DNA from 3 places in the Paenibacillus sp. CECT 9249 genome. Region 1 is predicted to be linked to each of the others. Evidence: predicted binding sites of a transcription regulator. Region 1 holds the regulator's gene; each other region holds the start of a gene.
What was found. Region 1 encodes NrdR, which represses ribonucleotide reductase genes. Its sites were predicted from a motif close to AACACNATATATNGTGTT; they were not measured.

Region 1 (3,284 bases):
TACTCGCATCCCCAACTTGCCTGTTCCGCCAACGATCGCGATCTTCATCGTCATTTCTCCTTTCTTCCTCTCTACTTGGAAGACGATGCAGCCAGCTGAAATGTGACATAGTTGTAAAGTAAAAAACGGGTTTTTCCTCCCGCATACTTCAGGCATGCTTTTTAATAAAAACGCCCGAAATATTTCCCTTCATGATAAAAGGAATATTCCGGACGTGCTTCGCCACTCATCAAATCGCAACAATGATTATAGTATGCCATAACTAGGTCATTTTTCAAGAAAAATGTAGGGAGCATTTTGTACGATTTTTCGTATAACAATGGACTCCAAGCGACGAAATTACGGTTGTTTATTCGATTTTTCGTACTAAATCTCCAATTCAATCTTCTACGCAGCATTTTTAATACGATATTTCGTACAAACTCGAATCCTCCGCTTGCATGATCCGTTGTTTATACGATATTTCGAACAAAACCATTTCAATTGCACAAAATGGTTCGGGATAGGAAGCATTCTTTGCCGCGCAGCCTGAATATGCTTATCGTCCAACAGAAGATGAAGCTTCTGTGGAAATTTTTTTGTAAAAAATACGCGGATATACGAGGGGGAAATAAATTGCATTTAAATACAGAAGAGGAACAATGCTGGTTCGTCGTTGGTGAAGTTCTACAAATTATGACAGGAAAATGGGCGTTTTTAGTCATTGCAGAACTGTACAAAGAATCCAAACGTTTCAATCAATTACGAAGAGCTTTGGATCATGTTAGTACCAAATCTTTAACGGATATTCTAAGGCATTTGGAACAACATGGGGTCGTTAAACGTCGAGTGTTTCCAACAGTACCTGTAACAGTAGAATATTCCTTAACGGATAAAGGCAGGGACTTTCAATGCGTACTCCAAGAGATGAGAAAATGGGGGGTAAGGTGGGGAATACCTGATAAACCGAATCACAACGTATCAAATGAAGATCCAGCCCAATAGGCCCGGAGACTAACAGATATCGCCATCTACACTTGCCTGAATCGCGATCGTTCCATTTTCATCTACAACCCTTTTGGCATTACTGTTTTCTTACTGGTTCTATCATACTAATTTCCCGTCTTGTTGAATCAATTAGCTAAATTCAATTTTTAAACAAGAAAAATGTTCGTCTCCAGTACAATTACCAATCAATATTGGGAAGCTTGTAGCGTTTTTAAACTGTAGAAAATACAAAAAAACGGCATCTCTGCCGTTTGAGTTCTGTGTTGGTGGAGCCTAGGGGGATGTCCGAATCTTTGATTGAATGGCTGTCGAAGCTCACTCGACGAGGACTTTTAGCGGTAGATTCAGACGCCGTGCTCCTCCGCTTCGCTCCGTCCGCGCGGACTGAACCCCGGGGTTCGCCCCCATAGCAATCCACCATATACAAAAAAACACGCTTCTTTAGCGTGTTTAATTCTTGTATATGGTGGAGCCTAGGGGGATCGAACCCCTGACCTCATCGCTGCCAGCGATGCGCTCTCCCAGCTGAGCTAAGGCCCCGTACAAACTTACTGCTGGTATTCAATTTTGGGGAAGCGTAACTGACCATGCCATACTCCCAGCTGAGCTGAGGCCCCGGCACAAGGAATATCTTAACACATAGCGACCGGGGCTGTCAACGAAAATTATTTGTCTTCCAACGTATGCTTGGACAATAAATTCGTCAACTCTTTCATGAACATGTTAATGTCTTTGAACTGCCGATAGACGGAGGCAAAACGGACATAGGCGACTTCATCGACGGGGTACAGCTGCTCCATGACAAGTTCGCCGATCGCGCGGCTTTCGACTTCGGTATTGGCCGTATTGCGGAGCGATTTTTCCACTTCGGAGACGATCGATTCGAGCCGCTCCGCCGATACCGGCCGTTTCTCGCAAGCGCGAATCAACCCGCGCAGCACTTTGTCGCGATTAAACTCTTCGCGATTGCCTCCCTTTTTGATGACGATTAACGGTGTTTCCTCAATCGTCTCGAATGTGGTGAACCGCCGATTGCATCTTTCGCATTCGCGACGGCGGCGAATCGATTTGTTTTCGTTGGCAGGTCGCGAATCTAATACTTTCGTTCCCGAATAGTCGCAATGCGGACATTTCATACACCGTTACCTCCAAATTTACTTCTTTACCCAATTAGAACTATTTCCCAATCGTTATCTGTAATGAACTTTGAATTAACGAGCATAATACAAATACCAACCGCAAGGAGGTGATATGCAATGGGTCAAGGACAACGTTCTAATGTACTAGTCGTTCCTCAAGCTACAGCAGCTCTTGAACAGTTGAAATACGAGGTTGCTCAAGAATTGGGGATCGCAATTCCTCAAGACGGTTACTACGGTAACATGGCTACTCGTGACACTGGTGCTCTTGGTGGTAACATCACTAAACGCCTGGTGACTATCGCCGAGCAACAATTGGCAGGTCAATTCAAATAATGATTGAAAAGCAAGGAAGTGTTGGACAAAGCTGACAAAACAGCTTGTTCAATGCTTCTTTGCGCTTTTGCTCAAAAATCAGAATAATGTTCCTTATATTTATTATAATAATAAACAACGCGCTGTACATAGTGTTTCGTTTCGCCGTAAGGGATTTTTTTGGCGGTCTCGATTCGCCCGTCCCATACGTCGTTATCGATCCATCTCGCAACGACAGTCGGTCCGGCGTTATATGCCGCGACGGCCGCGAAGATGTTTCCATCGAAACGATCAAGCAGCGTCTTTAAATACCAAGTGCCGATCTGAATGTTCGGTTCGGGCTCATGGTTCACCCGTTCCATTGAAATGCGGGGCAATTTCGCCTTCTCCATCACCCAGTCGGCCGTATCGGGCATAACCTGCATCATCCCGAGCGCGCCTTTCTTAGACTCTCTGCTAGGTTTATAATTCGATTCCACGCGAATGATCGCGGCGACAAGCAACGGATCGACCTCGTACATGATGGCAAAATTGCGAATCGGTTCCTGATAATGAATCGGATAAAGCCATTTCCCCATCCAACTTGAGTTGAAAAACAGTACGATGACAAATCCGACAAACAGCAACAGCAGCACCCTTTTTTTACGCAGCCAACTCATGCAAGTCCCTTTCCGTGCCAAAACCGGTCAATTTGTTTCTTCGTTTCGTCAAGGGAAGCGCGGTTATCGATAACGTAATCCGCTTGTCGTTTTTTCCATTCGATATCGAACTGCGCATTGAGACGTTTGCCGGCTTCCTCCGCCGACATCCCGTCCCGCTTCATCAACCTCTGCAGTTGAACCT
Region 2 (3,284 bases), on a different contig from region 1:
GCGGCGGTCGCATCGGGCGTCAGCATTCCGGTCGCGCAAGGAATGGGGCTAGGTTGGCGCGGAACGCTGGCGATCTGGGCTGTTCTTTCGCTGATTGCGCTGGCCGTTTGGCTGCCGCAAGTGCGCCGCGACCGCGGACAGGCCCTTTCGCAAGCGGCAGGCGCCCCTGCCGGCAAGCTTTGGAGCTCGAGCCTCGCTTGGCAGGTAACGTTGTTTATGGGCTTGCAATCTTTTTTATTTTACGTTAATATCGCGTGGATTCCGGAAATCCTCGTATCAAGGGGGATGAGCCATGCATCGGCGGGTTGGATGCTGTCCATCATGCAGTTTGTCAGCCTTCCGTCCACGTTTATTATGCCGGTGCTCGCCGGCCGAAGTTCCAATCAGCGGGGGCTTGTGGTAACTATCGCGGCCCTGTTCCTGATCGGATACGCCGGTCTGCTCTGGGGCGGCAACACGCTCGCGCTGCTGTGGATTATAATGATCGGCATCGCCGGCGGGGCGGGCTTTAGTCTGGCCGTCATGTTCTTCGCGCTGCGCGCGCATCACGCAAGCCAAGCGGCGGAACTGTCGGGAATGGCGCAGTCCGTCGGTTATTTGCTGGCCGCCGTCGGACCGACGGTGTTCGGCTTTATGCATGATGCGACGCATGCTTGGACCGTTCCGCTGATCATGCTCATCGTGATAGCCTTTCTGCTTCTTGCCGCAGGATTTGGCGCCGGCCGCAACGCCTATGTCGATGCGCCGACGGTGAAATTCAAACACGCCTTTTCTAAGGATACATGTAAACATTGATGATAAAGGGTGTAACAGAGTCAACTTCATAATCCGCCACCGTTGATGGCACTGGCTTTTATTGAGCATATAGAAGGGGATGCCTCCCTGCATTTCGAAGGCGATCGCGCGGACCTGCGCTCCTTGTTTGGCGCTAACGAAACTAGCAATTCTTATTAGGCCCAAAATGAAGACGTCCCCATTCTAGCGAAAGTACGCATCCTTATTCATTGGAAATCGGCGGTTTTACCGCCTTTTTCCCCACATTAGCGTGTTTGTGTTTCGTTAGACATTGCAACATGATGATTTACAGGCGATTAGCGTGTTTCAGTTTCGTTAGCCCGCTCGGGCGGATCGTCTAGCCGCCAGCGGTATGATGGAGTGGATCCTGATCGCAGGCTTTACCTTTTTACCCCACGGGAATCGCTTGCCAGCACGCTGTACAGCTTCCATAACCTCTGCGGCAAATGATCGTTCAGGACTGCATGCAGCAATCCAATCCCGCCTCGTATGTAAAGAAGATAAGTTAGAGCCAACCTTTCAATGGTACCATAACGTTGTAAATTCGCATTTTCCCGACGCTACCCCAAAGTGAAAATATACGCAATCGTCCGTTTTCGTGAGAATAGGCTCTCGCTATGTCAAATCCATGTCGAATTATGCGGGAAAAAGCAGAAAAATATAGCTTGCTTCTTCACGGAAAAATAGGTATGCTACAAAATGAACCTATATTTAGTGTCTCGATTGTACGCTACGTACTATATGTGGGTGGTGTGCCCTATCGGATTCATATTTGGTGTCGAAATGCCCGGCGCCAAAGGATTTAGGTGCAGAGCACAGGGATGGACGATTGCAATGACAGTATGAACAAAATTGGTTCCTACGATATGTTTTTCTGTCTCCATTTCCTGCCCATCCTTTGCGATGGGTTTTTTCACTGCGTACATATTGATTCTATGAATCTAGCATCGGAGGTATAGCGGGTGTGCTGATCGTATTCGATTCAAAGACGGGAAACGTGAAGCGGTTTGTCGGGAAACTCGGGCTCGAATCCGCACAAATTGTTGACGGGCTGAAGGTGAACCGTCCGTTCGTCCTGATTACATTTACGACCGGATTCGGCCAAGTGCCGAAGTCGACGGCCGATTTCCTCGAAGAGAACGGGGAATGGCTTCAAGGGGTCGCCGTAAGCGGCAATATGAATTGGGGGGCAAGATTTGGGCTCGCTGCGGACCGAATATCGGACGCTTACAACGTGCCGATTCTAATGAAGTTCGAGCTGAGCGGTACGAATAACGATGTAGAACGAATGAAGCGGGAGGTTAATAACATTGTCATTGCAAATACCAAAATGGATACAGCTTAACAACGAAATAATGGTCCGCAAAAATGGAAACTTCCAATTTGAAAAAGACCGGGAGGCGGCCCGCAGCTATTTTGTCGACTATGTCAATCAGAATACAGTGTTTTTCCACGATCTGAAAGAAAAAATCGATTATCTTATCGAGCAGGAATATTATGAGAAGGAATTGTTCGATAAATACGATTTCAAGGAAGTCAAACAGCTCTACGACGATTTGTACAAGAAAAAATTCAGATTTCCATCGTTTATGAGCGCGTTCAAGTTTTATAACAACTATGCGATGAAAACGAATGACGGCAGCAAGTTTCTGGAACGGTACGAGGATCGGATCGCGGTCGTTTCTTTATTTTTGGGCGACGGGGATATGAACAAGGCGCGGGAATACGCGGATCTGTTAATCTCGCAAGAATACCAGCCGGCAACGCCGACGTTTCTCAATGCGGGCAAAAAACGCCGGGGCGAGCTCGTCAGCTGCTTCCTGCTGGAAGTGGACGATTCGATGAACTCGATCGGCTTTGCGATCAACTCGGCGCTGCAATTAAGCAAAATCGGCGGCGGCGTCAGCCTGAACCTGAGCAAAATCCGCGCGGCGGACGAACAGATTAAAGGGCTGGACGGCAAAGCGAGCGGCGTATTGCCTGTCATGAAGCTGTTCGAGGACGCGTTCTCCTACGCCAACCAATTAGGCCAACGCGACGGCAGCGGCGTCGTATACTTGAACGTGTTCCATGCCGACATTCACGAGTTTCTCGATACGAAAAAAATTAACAGCGACGAGAAGATCCGGATCAAGACGCTGTCGCTCGGGGTCGTCGCGCCGAACAAGTTTTTCGAACTGGTGGAAAAAGACAAGGACATGTACCTGTTCTATCCGCACACCATCTATAAAGAATACGGCAAACATATGGACGACATGGATTTGACGGCGATGTACGACGAACTGGTCGAGAACCCGAACATCCGCAAGAAAAAAGTGGTCGCGCGGGACTTGATTTTGAAAATCGCCCAAATTCAAATGGAATCGGGTTATCCGTACATTATGTTTGTCGATAACGCAAACGAATACCATGCGTTGAAAGAGATCGGCCGGGTCAAATTTTCGAACTTGTGCAGCGAAATCGCGCAATTGAGCGAAGTATCGACCATT
Region 3 (3,284 bases), on a different contig from region 1:
GTTCCAGTTCGAACGCTTTAAACGATCCTTTCTCCGCCGCAATTTCCGAAGACGCCAAATAAGCTTCTTTCGCGATAAATCCATATAGGCGGTCGAGAAATTCAAGCGATTCCGGGCTGCCGTACCGGACGCCCAATTTAATCATCAATTCGGCGAGACCCATCGTACCGAGTCCGACGCGGCGCTCGGTTTGTTGATTCTCTCTATTCTCCTCGAAATGATACGGCGTCTTGTCAATGACGTTGTCGAGGAAACGAACCGAATACCGCGTGACCGTCGCGAGTTCGTCCCATGCGACATCGTGGCGTTCTTCATCGTAGAACTTCGATAAATTCATCGCGGACAAATTGCAAACGCCCCATCCCGGCAAGCCCTGTTCGCCGCAAGGATTCGTACAAATGATCGGATTAAAATACCAGCTGTTCGACATTTGATTGTAATATTCCATAAAGACGACGCCGGGCTCCGCCGATTTCCATGCGGATTCGATAATCGTATGCCATACGTCGCGGGCTTTGACCGTACGATAATGATTGACTTTCTTGCCCTGCTTGCGCCATTTCTCCAAATCGCCGTCCCAAATGTCGTTATATTCCGGGTCGGTCGTATCCGGGAAGACAAGCTCCCAATCCAAATCTTCCTTGACGGCTTTCATAAATCCGTTGCTGACGCATACCGACAAATTCGCATTCGTCACTTGCCCCATCGTCTGCTTCACCGTAATAAAATCGAGCACATCCGGGTGCCAGTCGTTAATCATGAGCATTAACGCTCCGCGTCGGCTGCCTCCCTGCTCGATCAATCCGGTCGTGTAGCTGAACAATCCGCCCCAACTGACGGCGCCGCTCGATGAGCCGTTGACGCCTTTTACGATCGATCTGCGCGGCCGCAGCGAAGACAGGTTGATGCCGACGCCGCCGCCTCGCGCCATAATTTCCGTCATTTCCGTCAATGTATCCATAATGCCGCCGCGGCTGTCCTTCGGCGAAGGAATGACGTAGCAGTTGAACAGCGTCAACTCTTCGCTCGCTCCCGCTCCGGCCGCGATCCGGCCGCCAGGCACCAATTTCCAATCGTCAAGAATATATCTGAACCGCTCGGTCCATGTTTGCTGCAATTCGGGCGTCGTTTCCACCGATGCCATCGCCGCGGCGAGTCGATCCCACATCTGTTCCGGCGTCTTCTCAATCGTCAGCGTCAACTTCTCGACGGTCGATTCGACCGTTTCGCCGCTGCGCAGCTTCACTGTTACATTGCGTCCTTCCCTTTTCACAACTTCCCCGACTTCTTTTGCCGGAAATTTCGGATCGTCTTTCGTCAATACAAGTACGACGTCGCCGACTTTCGTATTGTTCGTATCCGCATCCTTCCATGCGTAACGATCTAGAAATATTTTTTCGCTTAATCCTTCCAACCGCTGTTTCTGCATCGTTTTCAACAAAAACAACCTCCTATAATTTTGGTGTAGCGGCGCTCCTCGCTGCAAATCCAGTAAAACGGATCAATCATTGCGAAAACTTCTACCATTATATTATGTAGGATTCACAATATATTGTGTGCTTTAATCATTATACTATACTACATATTGTATTTTCTATAGTACAAAACTGTAAATTAAGACAAGAAAGCGATACTATTTTGACCAAGCTTCTTTTTGCTCCTACGATCTCTCTTTTTCGCCCTCTTTAGCCTTTAAAATATGAAACGATTTTGAAAAATTTACATGAAAATAACATGTATGGAGACCGATCTCCCGGCGCATTCGGTTATGAAGCGGCCGTTTTTCGTCCATACTAGCGTAAAACGGACTTTGGAGGTGTACGCCATGCGTCTTACCGAATATTCGGAACATGCGCGGCCTGTCGAAATTCAGCACAATCGCGGATGGTTCGCCGAGCTAGAACAACGCATGAACAAGAACGGTCCCTGGGATGACTGGACGTTATACAAACTCGCCTACGAAGCCGAGCAAGCGAAGCTCGTTACAAGCTTTGACGAATTGCAATGTTTGTCTTATCTGGCCCATCTGCAGCCGATGCGCCACCAGATCGAGACCGCGGTGAAAGTGCTGCACGAAATGCGGGGCAGGGCGATTCTTGCCGATGAGGTCGGCTTAGGCAAAACGATTGAGGCCGGGCTTATCTTAAAAGAATACATGGTGCGCGGACTGGTGCGCAAAGCGCTTATTCTCGTCCCCGCTTCGCTCGTGCTGCAATGGGTGCGCGAATTGAACCAGAAGTTCGGCATCGCGGCCGTCGCGCAAAAGAAAGAATATACTTGGCATTACGACGTCGTCGTCGCTTCGATGGATACGGCAAAACGCGATCCCCATAAGCAACTGCTGCTATCCAAAGAATATGACATGCTGATCGTCGACGAAGCCCATAAATTGAAAAACAAAAAGACGACCAATTACCAGTTTATTAATCAATTGCATAAAAAGTATTGCCTGCTTCTTACCGCTACGCCGGTGCAGAACGATCTCGACGAACTATATAATTTGATTACGCTGCTGAAACCGGGACAGCTTGGCGGACAAGGCGAATTTGTCGCGAATTTCGTCGTGGACAAACGGATGCCGAAGAACGAAGAGCAATTGCAGCGCGAGCTTTCGAAGGTTATGATCCGCAACCGCCGCAGCGACGGCAATATCGGATTTACGAAGCGCTATGTCAAGAACGTTCCGCTAACGCTGTCCCCCGAAGAACAATCGCTATACGACGGCGTTACCCAGTTCGTCAAGGAAAGGTATCGCGAATCGGGCGGCGATTTGGCGAATATGTTGTCGCTCTTGACGCTGCAGCGCGAAGTATGCAGCAGCCGCAACGCGGTATTTCTAACGCTGCATAATTTGTCAAAGCGCATGGCCGAAGACTCCCCCGTCCATGCCAAAATATGGAGCCTTATTCATAAAATTAAAGACATCAAGGCAAACACGAAAGCGGAAAAGGCGCTCGAGCTTGTTCGCGAAATGAACGAGAAAGTGATCATCTTCACCGAATATCGGGCTACGCAAGATTATTTGCTGCAATTTTTCCGCAGTCAGAATATGATTGCCGTTCCCTACAGCGGAGGCATGAACCGCGGCAAGAAAGACTGGATGATGGACCTGTTCCGCGGCCGCGCGCAAGTCATGATCGCTACCGAAGCGGGCGGGGAAGGGATTAATCTGCAATTTTGCCATCATATGATCAATTTCGATCTGCCGTGGAACCCGATGCGGGTCGAACAACGGATCGGGCGCGTTCACCGGCTGGGGCAAACGAATGACGTTAAAATATACA

Region 2: the regulator NrdR is predicted to act here: its motif matches at 1,497-1,514, upstream of nrdI (class Ib ribonucleoside-diphosphate reductase assembly flavoprotein NrdI).
Region 3: the regulator NrdR is predicted to act here: its motif matches at 1,542-1,559, upstream of LQ229_RS25880 (adenosylcobalamin-dependent ribonucleoside-diphosphate reductase).

What each region holds. Positions count from the first base shown of each region.
Region 1 is NZ_CAKKLI010000001.1:179,455-182,738, forward strand. Features, by position in the region: gene LQ229_RS00870 (NAD(P)H-binding protein) at 1-48, opposite strand, end outside; gene LQ229_RS00875 (helix-turn-helix domain-containing protein) at 517-984, shown strand; tRNA gene LQ229_RS00880 (tRNA-Ala) at 1,452-1,527, opposite strand; gene nrdR (transcriptional regulator NrdR) at 1,653-2,123, opposite strand; gene LQ229_RS00890 (alpha/beta-type small acid-soluble spore protein) at 2,244-2,462, shown strand; gene LQ229_RS00895 (lytic transglycosylase domain-containing protein) at 2,534-3,100, opposite strand; gene coaE (dephospho-CoA kinase) at 3,097-3,284, opposite strand, start outside.
Region 2 is NZ_CAKKLI010000004.1:6,268-9,551, forward strand. Features, by position in the region: gene LQ229_RS05010 (MFS transporter) at 1-795, shown strand, start outside; gene nrdI (class Ib ribonucleoside-diphosphate reductase assembly flavoprotein NrdI) at 1,760-2,140, shown strand; gene nrdE (class 1b ribonucleoside-diphosphate reductase subunit alpha) at 2,151-3,284, shown strand, end outside.
Region 3 is NZ_CAKKLI010000073.1:9,392-12,675, reverse strand. Features, by position in the region: gene LQ229_RS25880 (adenosylcobalamin-dependent ribonucleoside-diphosphate reductase) at 1-1,438, opposite strand, end outside; gene LQ229_RS25875 (SNF2-related protein) at 1,826-3,284, shown strand, end outside.